2 regions of the Streptomyces sp. NPDC001348 genome follow, and region 2 is predicted to be linked to the other one. Evidence: riboswitches for the same ligand, from Rfam matches in the RefSeq annotation. Region 2 holds a riboswitch; the other holds the start of a gene.
What was found. Region 2 has a riboswitch for S-adenosylmethionine ahead of thrC (threonine synthase). Riboswitches for the same ligand answer to the same signal wherever they lie in the genome.
Positions count from the first base shown of each region.

Region 1: it holds a riboswitch for S-adenosylmethionine, as region 2 does, so the genes downstream of both, ACWC21_RS04875 (aminotransferase class V-fold PLP-dependent enzyme) here and thrC (threonine synthase) in region 2, are expected to answer to the same signal.

Region 1 is NZ_JBSFIK010000003.1:285,712-293,324, forward strand. Features, by position in the region: gene ACWC21_RS04855 (NYN domain-containing protein) at 1-858, opposite strand, end outside; gene ACWC21_RS04860 (hypothetical protein) at 892-1,131, opposite strand; gene ACWC21_RS04865 (rhomboid family intramembrane serine protease) at 1,294-2,004, shown strand; gene ACWC21_RS04870 (Lrp/AsnC family transcriptional regulator) at 2,001-2,282, shown strand; gene ACWC21_RS04875 (aminotransferase class V-fold PLP-dependent enzyme) at 2,346-3,722, opposite strand; SAM riboswitch class IV at 3,885-4,001, opposite strand; gene ACWC21_RS04880 (hypothetical protein) at 4,067-4,237, opposite strand; gene ACWC21_RS04885 (PRC-barrel domain-containing protein) at 4,265-4,621, opposite strand; gene trpD (anthranilate phosphoribosyltransferase) at 4,738-5,802, opposite strand; gene qcrB (cytochrome bc1 complex cytochrome b subunit) at 5,924-7,561, opposite strand; gene qcrA (cytochrome bc1 complex Rieske iron-sulfur subunit) at 7,558-7,613, opposite strand, start outside.
Region 2 is NZ_JBSFIK010000008.1:222,395-230,007, forward strand. Features, by position in the region: gene ACWC21_RS11680 (ubiquitin-like small modifier protein 1) at 384-659, opposite strand; gene thrC (threonine synthase) at 701-1,987, opposite strand; SAM riboswitch class I at 2,006-2,179, opposite strand; gene ACWC21_RS11690 (glucosyl-3-phosphoglycerate synthase) at 2,310-3,254, shown strand; gene ACWC21_RS11695 (alpha,alpha-trehalose-phosphate synthase (UDP-forming)) at 3,383-4,819, shown strand; gene otsB (trehalose-phosphatase) at 4,902-5,777, opposite strand; gene ACWC21_RS11705 (DUF3263 domain-containing protein) at 6,141-6,374, opposite strand; gene ACWC21_RS11710 (ABC transporter substrate-binding protein) at 6,410-7,613, opposite strand, start outside.

The DNA.
Region 1 (7,613 bases), on a different contig from region 2:
CCGCACCGACACCGGCGGCAGGGCCAGCTCCCGGCGCAGCCCCTGCGTCGCGTCCAGAAGGGTGTCAAGGAGCAGCCGGACGCGCATGTCCTCCACACTGCGCCCCTCGCGGGCTGCTCTGCGCGTGGCCTCCAGCGCGGCCTCGGCCTCGCCGAGGCGGGACTTGAGCCGCCGGGTCTCGCTCTCCGCGGCGGACACCTGGGCCTGCCCCTCGGCCCGCACCACCTCGATCTCGCCCTGCACCCTGCGCAGGGCCGCCTCGCCGCGCTTGACGTCGCTGAGGGCGGCGCGGAGCTTGCGGTGAAGCGATTCCGCTTCCCTCTTGGCCGACTCCAGCTCGGCGCGCAGCCGCTCGGTCTCGGCCCGGGTCTGCTCACGGGCCCGGTCGAGCTCCTCGCGCAGCCGCTCCAGCTCGGCGCGGCTCTCCTCGTCGGCGCGCTCGGCGTCCGCCCGCAGGGCCTCCTCGCCGGCCGCGGTCACCAGCTTCACCCAGCCCGCGGGGCGCAGTACGTAGGCCGCGGCCGCCACGTCGAGCGGGTCCGCGGCCGGAGGCGGGGAGCCCGAGTCGAGGGCGCCGGTGAGTTCCGGCTGGGCCTCTCTGAGTTTCTCGCCGATGCGCTGGCGGAACAGCGGCTCGGTCTCCAGCGCCGCCGCCATCGCGTTGCCCGCGAACTTCGCGCGACGGTTGGGGGCGAAACGGGCGTACTGCCGTAGCTGGGCGGGTAGTTCGGCGACCGTCAGCCCGCCGAAGCCGTCCGAGACGATCTGCACGACCCGCCGCCGCACGCCGTCGGGCAGCGGACGGTCAAGCACCTCGGCGGTGCCGTCGCCCGGCCCCCCGCCCGTGGTCTCCACCATCCGTCACACCCCATCACGTGTGCGTCGCTCCGGTCAGGAGTCGGCGCCCGGCCTGTCCACGAGTTCCACCTGGTCCACCGCGTTGCACCAGCGGCAGCGCACCGACTCGATGGTCTCACTGACCACCTCCCGCTCCTCGACCTTGGGCTCACCGGCGAGGTCGAGGTGGACGTACTCGACGACCTTCGACGAGCGGGTCACGTCGAAACGGGTGAGGTTGCCGCAGAGGGTGCAGCGCCACCGGGTCTCGGCGGTCGGCAGGGGAACCGGCATCGTGACTGTTCGCTTCCTTCTAGTGTCCGTGGTCCGTGACACATCGTCTCCGCGACGCGTGTGGCTCGTAACCCTACGGCCTGGCGGCGACTCGCCGCCCGTCCGTCCACGGCGGCGAGGCGGTCCGTGCGCTTGCGTCCCGTTACGTCATGCTCTGTAGCCATGGTCAGCAAGTCGACGCCGATGACGTACGCCCTGATCGTCCTGTGCTGTCTGCTGTTCCTGCTCGGGCCGGCGGGCGGGCTGAATCCGGTCTACGGCTCCGGCGACGCCCTGCTCGCCGCCCAGCGGGCCTACTTCCGGCACTGGGGGGTGATCCCCGCCGAGCTGTTCGACGGCCCGGCCCGGACGGCCCTCACCCCGGCCACGGCGCTGTTCGTGCACGGCAGCTGGGTGCACCTGCTGGGCAACATGCTCTTCCTCTACGTCTTCGGGGCGATGACCGAGGAACGCATGGGCCGCGTCCAGTTCATCCTGTTCTACGTCGGCTGCGGCTATCTGGCGCTGCTCGGCTACGCCGCCGCCAACGCCGCCTCCGAACAGTCCCTGGTCGGGGCCTCGGGGGCGATCTCGGCGGTCCTCGGCGCGTTCCTCTACCTGTTCCCCGGCGCCCGCGTCACCAGTCTCCTCCCGTTCCTGTTCTTCCTCCCGCTGCGCTTCCCCGCCTGGATCGTCCTGCCCTTCTGGGCGGCCCTGCAGTGGCTGGCGGCGGGCCGTGCCCCGCAGGGCCCGGGTGTGGCGTACCTGGCCCACCTGGTGGGCTTCGGGCTGGGCTTCGTCCTCGCGTGGGTGCTGTTCGGGCGGGCCACCAGGGGCTGCCCTAGAGTTGAGGCCGCCCCAGCCCCGGCCCCCGAGGGAGAGAACCAGCCGTGATCACCGCGATCGTGCTCATCAAGACCAGCGTGGACCGGATCCCCGAGATCGCGGAGCAGATCGCCGCGCTGGACAGTGTCAGCGAGGTCTTCTCGGTCACCGGCACCTACGACCTGATCGCCATGGTCAGGGTGAGCCGGCACGAGGACCTGGCGGATGTCATCCCCGGCCGGATCAGCAAGATCCCCGGCGTGGAGGCCACCGACACGCACGTGGCGTTCCGCACCTACTCCCAGCACGACCTGGAGGCGGCGTTCGCGATCGGGCTGGACAGCTAGGACGGGCCGACGAGGGCCTCGTTTCGGCCGGAGGCCGCGTGGAGCCGGTTGCCGAGCCGGGGGTCAGACGGCCGGAACGCAGCGGCCGTCCTCGGTCCGGTAGCGCCACTTGGCACCGTCCCGCACCAGTTCCTTCACCGCGGACACGAACCGCTCCACGTGCTCGTCCGGTGTGCCCGCGCCGAAGCTGACCCGGACGGCGTTGAGGGACTTCTCGCCGGGCGCCGCCTCGGGGGCGCCGCACTCGCCCTGCGTCTGCGGGTCGCTGCCCAGCAGGGTGCGGACCAGGGGGTGGGCGCAGAACAGGCCGTCGCGGACGCCGATGCCGTACTCCGCGGAGAGCGCGGCGGCGAAGTGGGAGCTGTTCCAGCCCTCGACGACGAAGGAGATGACGCCGACGCGCGGGGCGTCGTCGCCGAAGAGGGACAGCACCCGGACCTCGGGGACCTCCGCCAGGCCCGCGCGGACCTCGGCGATCAGGTGCTGCTCGCGGGCGACCAGGCTCTCGAAGCCCGCCTCGGTGAGCGCCTTGCAGGCCGAGGCGATGGAGTAGGCGCCGATGACGTTCGGGGAGCCGGCCTCGTGGCGGGCGGCGCTGTCGTGCCACTCCACCTCCACTCCCCCGTCGTCGCGCCGGGTGACCTTGCGGCTGGCGCCGCCGCCCGCGAGGTACGGCTCGGCCGCGCGCAGCCAGTCGGCACGGCCGGCCAGCACACCGGAGCCGAACGGGGCGTACAGCTTGTGCCCGGAGAACGCGACCCAGTCGACGTCCAGCTCCCTGAGGCTCACCGGGTGGTGCGGGGCCAGCTGGGCGGCGTCCAGGACGATCCGGGCGCCGTGCGCGTGGGCGGCGGCGGCCAGTTCGCGGACCGGCCAGAGCTCACCGGTGACGTTGGAGGCGCCGGTCACGCACACCAGGGCCGGGCCGTGGCCCCCTCCGGTCGGTACAGGGCGGCCGGCGAGGGCCCGCTCGAGGGTCTCCACGGCCTGCCGCGGGGTGCGGGGGGCGTCGAGGTAGGTGACCCGGGCGTCCTGCCAGGGCAGCAGGGAGGCGTGGTGCTCGGTCTCGAAGACGAAGACCTGGCAGCCCGCGGGGAGCGCGCGGGCGAGGAGGTTCAGGGAGTCCGTGGTCGACCGGGTGAAGACGACCTGGTCGTCCGCCCGGCAGTCGAGGAACTCGGCGACCGTGGCGCGGGCGTTCTCGAAGAGGTCGGTGGACAGCTGCGAGAGGTAGCCGGCGCCCCGGTGCACGCTGCCGTAGTAGGGGGCGTACGCGGCCACGTCGTCCCAGACCCGCTGGAGCGCGGGGGCGCTGGCCGCGTAGTCGAGCGCGGCGTAGGCGACCTCCCCACCGGTGACGAGCGGGACGGTGACGTCCCGGCCGAGAACGGGCAGCGGGGCACAGAGGGACTGGTCGGCGGCAACGGTGCGGACGGACATGGGTGTACTCCTGTGAAGGCAGGCGGAACTCACCGCACGAGCGGACGGCGCTCAAGCACGGATGAGGTGAAAAGGGGGATGCGGAGGCGGGGCTCGACGCCCTAGCGCATTCGCTTGCTCACAGAAGGCTCCCTCGACGACCAGGACCCCTGGCTTGCGAGGGGTCCGCGCTTGCCGCGGACCTCGCTGCCCACGGCCTGGTCTTCACCCGGGGCACCCCGCCACGGACGGAGGGTTGCCGGACAGTCGGCCGGGGCCGAATGACTGTCACTCATGACCTGGTCACAGAAGTTACGTGGCTGATCACCGGCCCGCAACTCATGTCCGGATGGCGGACGGGAGTCTCACCGCACGACGTGGTGCCCGTGGTGCCGGGACCAGCGCACGCCGAACAGCACCAGGTCGGCCACCAGGATCACCGCACCGATGACCAGGAGGTAGAACAGCCCCTGTGCCGCCACGCCGATGAGCCCCAGGATGACGGCCACGAGGATCAGGAACAGGAAGAGCGCCATGGGTGACCGCCTCCTCCGACGGGCCGGTCAGCCGCGCGCCAGCCGGCGCCCGCGTTGGACATCGGCCTCGTAGGGCCTGTCGTAGTGTTCGTAGATCTCGTGCTCCCGCTCGACCGGCAGGACGTCGTCCATGCCGATGGACGGTGCCTTCTTCACCTGCCCCCTGGAGTGGGCCACCTTCACGTACCCGGGACCGAGGGTCGCCTCGTCGAGGGGGACGAAGACGAGCCGGTGCCGGGTCGGCAGTCCGGTGCGGACGGTGACCATGGCAGGAGTGTCGGTGGTGGTGTCCACGTAGACCGCTTCCAGGGCACCGATCTTGCGGCCCCTGGGATCGATCACGTCACGGTTGCGCCACTCGCGGATATCGGCTGAGTGGATCATGCCTCGCTCCTTGCGGCCCGTGTCCCCGGGCACCCCACGCCGAGACGGAGCAGCCGCGGGGCCACGTTTTCACAGTTTCACTCTACTCCCGCGGCTGCTCCCCGTCGGGGCAGTCCCTACGCGTTGCTCGCCGCCACCCAGCGGTCGAGGGTCCGCCTGGCCGCCCCGGAGTCGATCGACTCGGCCGCCTTGCGCATCCCGGCACGCAACTGCTCGGCCAGCGGTTCTCCCGTCGGGTCCAGGGCCACCAGCGCCGCCGCCGAGTTCAGCAGGACGGCGTCGCGGACGGGCCCGGTCTCGCCGTCGAGCAGACGCAGCGCCACCTCGGCGTTGTACGACGGGTCGCCGCCGCGCAGCGCCTCCACCGGCACCAGTTGGATGCCGACGTCCCGCGGGTCGAAGGTCTCCTCGGTGACCTTGCCGTCCCTGACCACCCAGACGTGGGAGGTGGAGGTCGTGGTCAGCTCGTCGAGGCCGTCGTCACCGCGGAAGACGAGGGAGGAGTTGCCGCGTCCGGCCAGGACGCCCGCGATCATCGGCGCCAGGCGGGGGTCCGCGACGCCGACCGCCTGCGCCTTCACCTTCGCCGGGTTGGTCAGCGGCCCGAGGGCGTTGAAGACCGTCCGGATGCCCAACTGGCCGCGTGTGGCGGCCACATGGCGCAGTGCCGGGTGGAACTTCACCGCGAAGCAGAAGGTGATGCCCGCCTCCTCCGCGACCTCGGCCACCCGCTGTGGCGTCAGGTCCAGGTTGACGCCCAGCTTCTCCAGGACGTCCGAGGAGCCCGACGCCGACGAGGCGGCCCGGTTGCCGTGCTTGACGACCTTCGCGCCGGTGCCGGCCACCACGAGCGCCGCCATCGTGGAGATGTTCACCGTCTTCGCGCCGTCGCCACCCGTGCCGACGATGTCGACCGTGCGGCCGGTCACCTCGATCACGTTGGCGTGCTCGTACATCGCCCGGACCACACCGGTGATCTCCTCGACGGTCTCGCCCTTGGCGCGCAGCGCCACCACGAAGCCGGCGATCTGCGCGTCGGTGGCCTCGCCGCGCATGATCTGGTCCATCGCCCAGGCCGTCGCGTCCGCGCTCTGGTCACGGCCGTACAGCAGGGCGTTCAGCACCTCGGGCCAGGAACGGCCCGCCGCGGTGTCGCCTCCAGCGGGGGTCACAGCGCTCATGAGCCGCTCCTGATGGTCGTAGCAGGGTGTGGCCCCACCCTATCCAGCCGTCGGGCATGGCGAAGGGCCCCGTCCGAACACCGGACGGGGCCCTTCGCGCGTGGCGTGGCGTGCGCAGCGATCAGTGGTGGCCGTGGCCGCTCGTGATCTCCTTGTACTCCTCGACGGTCGGCTTCGGGATCTGGTTGTCCTCGCCGTAGTAGGCGTTGCTGAGCTTGGCGCGCAGCTTCTCCGAACCCTTCACCTTCCGCTCGACACCGTTCTCGTCGACCGTCGGGCCGATCTCGGCCGGCACGTACTGGTTGTGGGCCGTGAGGGTGTGCAGCTGCTCCTGGCTGAGCGGCTCGTGGACCTCGATGAACTCACCGTGCGGCAGGCGCTTGATGATGCCGGTCTCCCGGCCGTGCAGCACCTTGTCGCGGTCGCGGCGCTGCAGACCGAGGCAGATCCGCTTGGTGACGATGAACGCGACGACCGGTCCGACGAAGAAGCCGATCCGGACGAACCAGGTGACGGCGTTGATCGACAGGTGGAAGTGCGTGGCCCACAGGTCGTTGCCGCCACCGACCAGACCGATCATGTACACCGTGACCCAGGCGACACCGAAGCCGGTGCGCGTAGGGGCGTTGCGCGGGCGGTCCAGGATGTGGTGCTCGCTCTTGTCGCCGGTGACCCAGGACTCGATGAACGGGTAGACCGCGATCGCCGCCAGCACCACACCGAAGAGGACCAGCGGGATGAACACGCCCAGGACGAGCGTGTGCCCCCAGAAGTTGATCTCCCAGCCCGGCATGTAGCGGACGAGACCCTCGGCGAAGCCCATGTACCAGTCGGGCTGGGCGCCGGTGGACACCTGGTCCGGGCGGTACGGGCCCATGGCCCAGATCGGGTTGATCTGGGCGACCGCCGCGATGGCCGCGATGATGCCGAAGACCAGGAAGAAGAAGCCTCCGGCCTTGGCCATGTAGACCGGCAGCAGCGGCATGCCGACGACGTTGTTGTTCGTCTTGCCGGGGCCCGCGAACTGCGTGTGCTTGTGGTAGAAGACCAGGATCAGGTGGCCCACGACCAGGCCGAGCATGATGCCCGGCAGCAGCAGGATGTGGATCGAGTAGAACCGGGCCACGAAGTCGTGGCCGGGGAACTCGCCGCCGAACAGGAAGAACGAGATGTACGTGCCGACGATCGGCATGGACAGGATCGCGCCCTCGGTGAAGCGCACACCCGTGCCGGACAGCAGGTCGTCCGGGAGCGAGTAACCGGTGAAGCCGGTGAACATGCCCAGGACGAACAGCAGGAAGCCGAACAGCCAGTTGATCTCACGCGGCTTGCGGAACGCGCCGGTGAAGAACACGCGCATCATGTGCACGAACATGCCGGCGAGGAAGATCAGCGCGGCCCAGTGGTGGATCTGCCGGATGAGCAGACCACCGCGCACGTCGAAGGAGATGTGCAGGGTCGAGCTGAACGCCTCGCTCATCAGCTGTCCCTGCAGCGGGACGTAACTGCCGTGGTACTCCACCTCGTTCATCGACGGGTGGAAGAACAGCGTCAGGTACACACCCGTGAGGATGATGATGATGAAGCTGTAGAGGCAGACCTCACCCAACATGAACGACCAGTGGTCGGGGAAGATCTTGCGCATGTTGGCCTTGGCCAGGGAGTAGATCCCGAGCCGGCCGTCGGCCCAGTCGGCGACGCGCTCGCCGGCCGGCGCCTTCCCGCGGGGGCGGGGCTGGTCGTTGGCTGCAGTACTCATCCGCGCTCCCAGAATGCAGGACCGACGGGCTCCTCGAAGTCGCCGAGCGCCT
Region 2 (7,613 bases):
CCTCACCCCCCATGGACTGGGGGCGTGCGCCGGAACGCGTCGACCGCGGCTGAATGTATCTGTCCAACTGCCGTCTGCAACAGGTCAATCGGACGAGAAATCTGGACGTCGCCGGTCGGGAATCTGCCAAAAATTCGGCTGAATTCAGGGCAATTCGGACCCGGCAAAGGGCACATAAGGCGCAAAAGACTCGCACACTTTGGCTACTTCTTGTCGGGTGTGCGGCACGAATCCAGGGCCCCCGACCCGCGTTCCGGGAGCGCGTTCCCCAACTGTACCGCGCTCAACCGCACTGAATTGCCCCCTCCGTTTCTCGTACGGCGGGGGCAATTCGATGAACCCTCGGTAATCGCTGTTACCGAAGGTAATGTTCGGTCATTCGGTCAGCCGCCGGCGACGGCCGGAATGATGGAGACGCCCGCGCCGTCCGGAGTCGCGGTCTCCAGCCCCTGCTCGAAGCGCACGTCGTCGTCGTTGACGTACACGTTGACGAAGCGGCGCAGCTTGCCCTGGTCGTCCAGGACCCGGGCGGCGATCCCGGTGTGGTTCTTCTCCAGGTCGGAGATGACCTCGCCGAGGGTCGCGCCCTCGGCCTGGACCTCCGCCCGGCCGCCCGTGTAGGTGCGCAGGATGGTGGGGATGCGAACGGTGACGCTCATACGGGTGTGACCTCCGGTCGGGTAAGCAGGGCCAGCGCGTACTACGCGAGGCCGGCCTCTCGGAACGAGTCCAGGTTGGGACGGATCGTGGCGGTCAGGCCGGTGCCCGCCACCGCGTCCAGCGTCTTCAGCCCGTCGCCCGTGTTGAGGACGACGGTCGTCTTGGCCGGGTCGAGGACGCCGCTCTCGACCAGCTTGCGCGTGACACCCACCGTCACGCCGCCCGCCGTCTCCGCGAAGATCCCCTCCGTGCGGGCCAGCAGCTTGATGGCGTCCACCACCTGCTCGTCCGTCACGTCCTCCACCGCCCCGCCGGTGCGGCGCGCGATGTCCAGGACGTACGGCCCGTCCGCCGGGTTGCCGATGGCGAGGGACTTGGCGATGGTGTTCGGCTTCTGCGGGCGCACCACGTCGTGGCCCGCCTTGAACGCGGTCGACACCGGCGAGCAGCCCTCGGCCTGGGCGCCGAAGATCTTGTACGGCCGGTCCTCGACGAGACCGAGCTTCACCAGCTCCTGCAGCCCCTTGTCGATCTTGGTGAGCTGGGAGCCGGAGGCGATCGGGACCACGATCTGGTCCGGGAGCCGCCAGCCGAGCTGCTCGCAGATCTCGTACGCCAGGGTCTTGGACCCCTCGGCGTAGTAGGGCCGCAGATTGACGTTGACGAAGCCCCAGCCCTCGCCGGCCGGGTCGCCGATCAGCTCGGAGCAGAAGCGGTTCACGTCGTCGTAGTTGCCCTCGATGCCGACGAGCTCACCGCCGTAGACCGCGGCCATGACGACCTTGCCCTGCTCCAGGTCGTGCGGGATGAACACGCAGGAGCGGAAGCCGGCCCGGGCCGCCGCGGCACCCACCGCGCCGGCCAGGTTGCCGGTGGAGGAGCAGGACAGGGTGGTGAAACCGAAGGCGCGCGCCGCCTCCAGCGCCTGCGCGACCACGCGGTCCTTGAAGGAGTGCGTCGGGTTGCCCGAGTCGTCCTTCACATACAGCTTCGACGCCTCGATGCCGAGCTCACGGGCGAGGTTGTCGGCCTGCACGAGCTTGGTCCAGCCGGGGTTGATGTTCGGCTTGGTCGCCACGTCCGCCGGGACGGGCAGCAGGGGTGCGTAGCGCCAGATGTTCGCGGGTCCCGCCTCGATCCGCTTGCGGAGCTCCTCGGTGTCGTAGGCCGAGAAGTCGTACGCGATCTCGAGCGGGCCGAAACACTCCTCGCAGGCGAAGACCGGTCCGAGCGGCACCCGGTGGCCGCACTCGCGGCAGCTCAGAGCGGCGGCGGGGCCGAGGTCTACGGTGGAGTCGGTGGTGCTTTCAGCAGTCTGCACAGCCATGTGAGGCGAGGCCCTTTCTCCTCATCTTCCTCACGACGCATCTCGCCGTGAGACGGATTTGGCACCTTCCCTAGCCGGGAGCCTCGCGGAACGATCAGGACTGATTCAACTGATCCAACTGATCTACGAGAACCGACTGGAGGGTTGCCGGGGCTTCATCGGGCCGTGTCCCTCTGCCCCTCTGGATGAGCGGTATGCGGTTGTGAACGGCGGTGACCCCGGACATGCGATGGTCATCGGCGTTGTTCAAGACTGTAACCGAAGGCCGGGACAGTTGAGATAGTCGTCCGAAGCGCGAGACAACAGTGAGGAGCCGCACACCGTGCTGGAAGAAGTCGAGCGCTGGCTGAGCACCCGCTCCTGGTCCGTGACCGATCGCCCGCTCCACCAGATCCTGGCCGCCAAGCAGCGCACGGGCCAGTCGGTCAGTGTCGTGCTGCCGGCACTCAACGAGGAGGAGACGGTCGGCGACATCGTCGCGATCGTCCGCCACGACCTCATGCAGCAGGTCCCGCTCGTCGACGAGATCGTGGTCGTCGACTCGGGGTCCACCGACCGCACCTCCGAGGTGGCCGCCGCGGCGGGCGCCCGGGTCGTCCACCGCGACGACGTCCTGCCGCGGATACCGGCCGTGCCCGGCAAGGGCGAGGTGCTGTGGCGTTCGCTCCTCGTCACCCACGGGGACATCGTCTGCTTCATCGACGCCGACCTGAAGGACTTCTCCTCCGACTTCGTCTCGGGGATCGTCGGCCCGCTGCTGACCGACCCGGAAGTGGACCTGGTGAAGGGCATGTACGACCGTCCGCTCGCGGGCGCGTCGGGCCAGGGCGGCCGGGTCACCGAGCTGATGGCCCGCCCGCTGCTCAACATGCACTGGCCGCAGCTGGCCGGATTCGTGCAGCCGCTCGGCGGTGAGTACGCGGCCCGCCGCTCGCTCCTGGAGCAGCTGCCCTTCCCCGTCGGATACGGGGTGGAGCTGGGCATGCTGGTCGACGCGCTGCACCTGGTGGGCCTGAACGCCCTGGCCCAGGTGGACGTGGGGGTGCGCAAGCACCGCCACCAGGACGGGCAGGCACTCGGCCGGATGGCCGCCGCCATCTACCGCACCGCCCAGCTGCGCCTGGCCCGCGGCCACCTCGTACGGCCCTCGCTCACCCAGTTCGAGCGGGGCGAGGAGGGCTTCGAGCCGCGCACCTACTCCGTGGACACGGAGGAACGGCCGCCGATGGCGGAGATCGCGGAGTACGCCGCGCGCCGCGTGGCCTGACCCCGGCCGTACCCCGGCCGTACCCCGGCCGGATCCCGTCGACATCCCGCCGACATCCCGCCGGTGTCACTCCGCCAGCGAGGGAACCGTACGTTTGAGCGTTTCCGGGCCGGGCTAGGTTGAGACTCATGGCTTCCACGCACGGTGCTGAGGTGCTGGTCGCGTCCAATCGCGGCCCGGTTTCGTACGAAGTCCGCGAGGACGGTTCGCTGCACGCCAAGCGGGGTGGCGGCGGACTGGTGTCCGGGCTGTCGGCCATCGGGCCGGACGCGAACGCGCTCTGGGTGTGCGCCGCGCTGAGCGACGCCGACCGGGAGGCGGTGCGCCGCTCCCACGGCGGCCGGCGGCTGTCCGAGGACGCGACCGGCGGACAGCAGGTCCGGATGATCGACATCGACGCGGCCGTGTTCTCCGACGCGTACAACGGCATCGCCAACTCGGTGCTGTGGTTCGTCCACCACATGCTGTACCAGACCCCGCTGGAACCCGTCCTCGACGCGGAGTTCCGGCGACAGTGGGCGTCCTACGAGGCCTACAACCGGGCGTTCGCCGAAGCGCTCGCCGAGGAGGCGGCGCAGGGAGCGGTGGTGGTCGTCCAGGACTACCACCTGGCCCTGGCTCCCCGGATGCTCCGGGAACTCCGCCCCGACCTGCGCATCGGCCACTTCTCGCACACCCCGTGGGCGCCGCCGGACTACTTCCGGCTGCTCCCCGACGACATCGCGGCCGAGCTGCTCGGCGGAATCCTGGGCGCGGACCGGGCGGGCTTCCTCACCCAGCGCTGGGCGGACGCGTTCACCGCCTGCTGCGAGACGGTCCTCGGCCCCGGCTCCGTCTCCGGCACCCGGATCGGGGTGCACGGCCTGGGCGCGGACGCGGACTTCCTGCGGCAGCGCGCGCACCGGCCGGACGTGGACGAGCGGATGACGGCGCTGCGGGCGGAGATCGGTACGGCGCCCGACGGCAGGGCACGCAGGACGATCGTCCGGGTCGACCGCACGGAGCTGTCGAAGAACATCGTGCGCGGGCTGCTCGCCTACCGGCAGCTTCTCGACGACCGCCCGGAATGGCGCGAGCGGGTGGTGCACGTGGCGTTCGCCTACCCCTCGCGGCAGGACCTCGCGGTGTACCGCGACTACACCGCCGAGGTGCAACGGGTCGCGGAGGAGATCAACTCCGCGTACGGCACGCCGGACTGGACCCCGGTCGTCCTCCACGTCAAGGACGACTTCGCCCGCTCCCTGGCCGCGTACCGGCTGGCCGACGTCGCCCTGGTCAACCCCATCCGGGACGGCATGAACCTGGTCGCCAAGGAGGTCCCGGTCGTCTCCGACGAGGGCTGCGCGCTGGTGCTGTCCCGGGAGGCCGGAGCCTACGAGGAGCTGGGCGAGGACGCGGTGACGGTGAACCCGTACGACATCACGGGCACGGCGCACGCCCTCCACCAGGCGCTCACCATGTCCGAGGGCGAGCGCGCGGAGCGCACCAAGCGCCTCACGGCGGCGGCCACGGCGTTGCCCCCGGCCCAGTGGTTCCTGGACCAGCTGCACGCGCTGGAAAACTGACGCGGGGGGGCGGACGCCGGTGTCCGCCCCCCGTTCGCCCGCTCACCCGCTCACCCGCTCACCCGCTCACCCGCTCACCCGCTCAGCCAAGCGCCGCCGCGAGCCCCCGCAACAGCGACACGACGCCCTCGGGGCCGTCCACCACCAGGTCCGCGCGTTCCGCGAGTTCCGTCACCTCCGTGCTGCCGCTGCAGACCAGGAGGCCGGGTACGCCGTCGGAGCGGAGTTTTTCGACGGCGGCGAAGGCGGGGAGGTCACCGAGGTCGTCGCCCGCGTAGAGGACGGCCTCGGCGCCGGTCTCGCGGACGTACTCCAGCAGGGCGACGCCCTTGTCCATGCCGGGCGGGCGGAGTTCGAGGACCATGCGGCCCGGCTCGACGATCAGGCCGTTGCGGGCGGCGAGGTCGGTGAGGGGTTCGCGCAGGGCCTCGAAGGCGGCCTGCGGGTCCTCGGCGCGGCGGGTGTGCACGGCCACGGCCCGGCCCTTCTCCTCGATCCAGGTGCCGTGCCAGGCGCCGATGCGGTCGAGGAAGCCGGGCAGTTCGGCGCGGACGGCGGTGACGCCGGGGTGCGGGGCGGGGGCGTTGACGGTGCCGCTGACGGCGTCCCAGCGTTCGGCGCCGTAGTGGCCGAGGACGACGAGGTGCTCCAGCCCGGGAACGCCCGCGAAGCCGCCGTAGCGCACCGCGACCCCGGCCGGCCGGCCGGTGACCACGGCGACGGAGGCCACCTTGGGAGCGAGGGCGGCAAGCGCCGGGACCGCCCGCGGGTGGGCGCGGGCCTGGTCGGGGTCCGCGACGATCGGCGCCAGCGTCCCGTCGAAGTCGAGCCCGACCACCGCGGAGCGGGGCCGGGCGAGCAGCGCGTTCATCCCGTCCCGCCCGGCCTGGGTGACGGGGGTCGGCAGCGGGTCCATGGGGTTGTCCGGGTCCGTGGAGTCCGTCGTGTGGATGCCCATGGATCGACCCTATCCACGCAACCACGAATGCACTCCTGGGAGCTTCACCGCTCCCCGCCGGGGGTGCGTTTCCGCGGGCGGAGCCCCGCCAGGGGTGCAGGGGACGGAGTCCCCGCCGGGGTCTGGGGCGGAGCCCCAGGGCGGGGGACTCTCCAGCCGACCGTCACGGGCGGGTGGGTGGGAAACGCCGGGGTCCAGGGGCGCAGCCCCAGGCGGGGTCTGGGGCGGAGCCCCAGGGCGGGGGACTCTCCAGCCGACGGCCACGGGCGGGTGGGTGGGAAACGCCGGGGTCCAGGGGCGCAGCCCCAGGGCGGGGCGCTCCACCCGACGGCACCCGAACCCCGGCCAAGCCCCGCGCAGCGGCTACCGCTGGCCCCGCCGCACCTCCCGCACCCGGCGCAGACGGTTGACCGTGACCGGATCGTGGGCCAGGGCCCGCTCGTCGTCGAGGAGCGCGTTGAGCAGCTGGTAGTAGCGGACCGGCGCCAGCCCGAGTTCCTCGCGTATCGCACGCTCCTTCGCGCCGGGGCCGCTGAAGCCCCGGCGTTCCAGCGCGAGGATGCCCTGCTCGCGTCGGCCCAGCTCGTCCCGTTCCATGCCCGGAACGGTAACGCGGGGCACCGACAGGGCGCTCAGCTCCCGGTGCTGTTGTCCGCGGCGTTCGCCGTCGCCTCGAGGCGGCTGAGGACGCCGAGGGGGCTGCCGTCGGGGGCGACCGCCTGGCCGATGGTCTTCTTCAGGCCCGCGCTGACCGACGCCCAGGACGTCTTGCCGACGGGGTACAGCTCGGAGGTGGGGAGTTCCTGCAGGAAGGACCGCAGTGGCTTGTCCCGGCCGGAGTCGGTCATGACGTCGGACGCGGAGGTCGTGACCGGCAGCAGCCCGTAGCGGCGGGAGAAGTCGAGGACGTTCTTCTCGTTGTAGACGAAGTCGAGGAAGTCGCCGACCTGTTCGGCGTGGCCGTTCTGCTTGAACGCCATCATCCAGTCCGCGACGCCCATGGACGCCCTGGACGGCGCCGTCCGCCCGGGCATCGGCACCGTGCCGAACTTCACGCCCTTCTTCTCGGCCTGCTGGATCAGCGTCGGGTGCCCGTTGAGCATGCCCACCTGTCCGTCGGTGAAGGCGGCGAACGCCTGGGCCCGGTTGAGCTTGCCCGGGGCGACGGGGCCGGTGAGCCCCTTGCCGACGAGGTCGTCCTTGAGCCAGGTGAGGGTGTTGACGTTCTGCGTGGAGGCCAGGTCGTAGCCGCCGATGTCGTCGGTGTAGCCGCCGCCCCCGCTGAGCAGCCACTGCATGGTCTCGGCCTGCGCCTCCTCCGGGCCGAGCGGCAGCGCGTAGGGGTACTTCACGCCCATGGCCTTCAGCTTCTCGGCGTCGGCGGCGAGCTCGCTCCAGGTGGTGGGCGGGGTGAGGGAGGCCTTGGCGAAGAGGGTCTTGTTGTAGAAGAGCACCCGGGTGGAGGCCGCGAAGGGCATGCCGTACTGGGTGTGGTTCCACTGACCGGCCTCGGCGAGCTGGGAGACGAAGTCGGCCTGCACGGGTATGGACAGCAGGTCGGAGACGTCGTACAGCTTGCCCGCGGCGGCGTAGTCGGCGTAGGCGCCGATCTGCGCCATGTCGGGCGCCTTGCCGGCGGCGACCATGTCCTTCACCTTGCGGTCGACGTCGTTCCAGGAGTAGACGGTGACGTCGATCTTCACGCCGGAGTGCTTGGCCTCGTACTCCTTGGCCAGCTCGTCCCAGTACTTCTTCGAGCTGCTGGCCGCCGAGTCGCCGTAGTCGGCCGCGACCAGTCTCAGGGTCACGTCGGACGATCCGGTGCTCCCGCAGCCC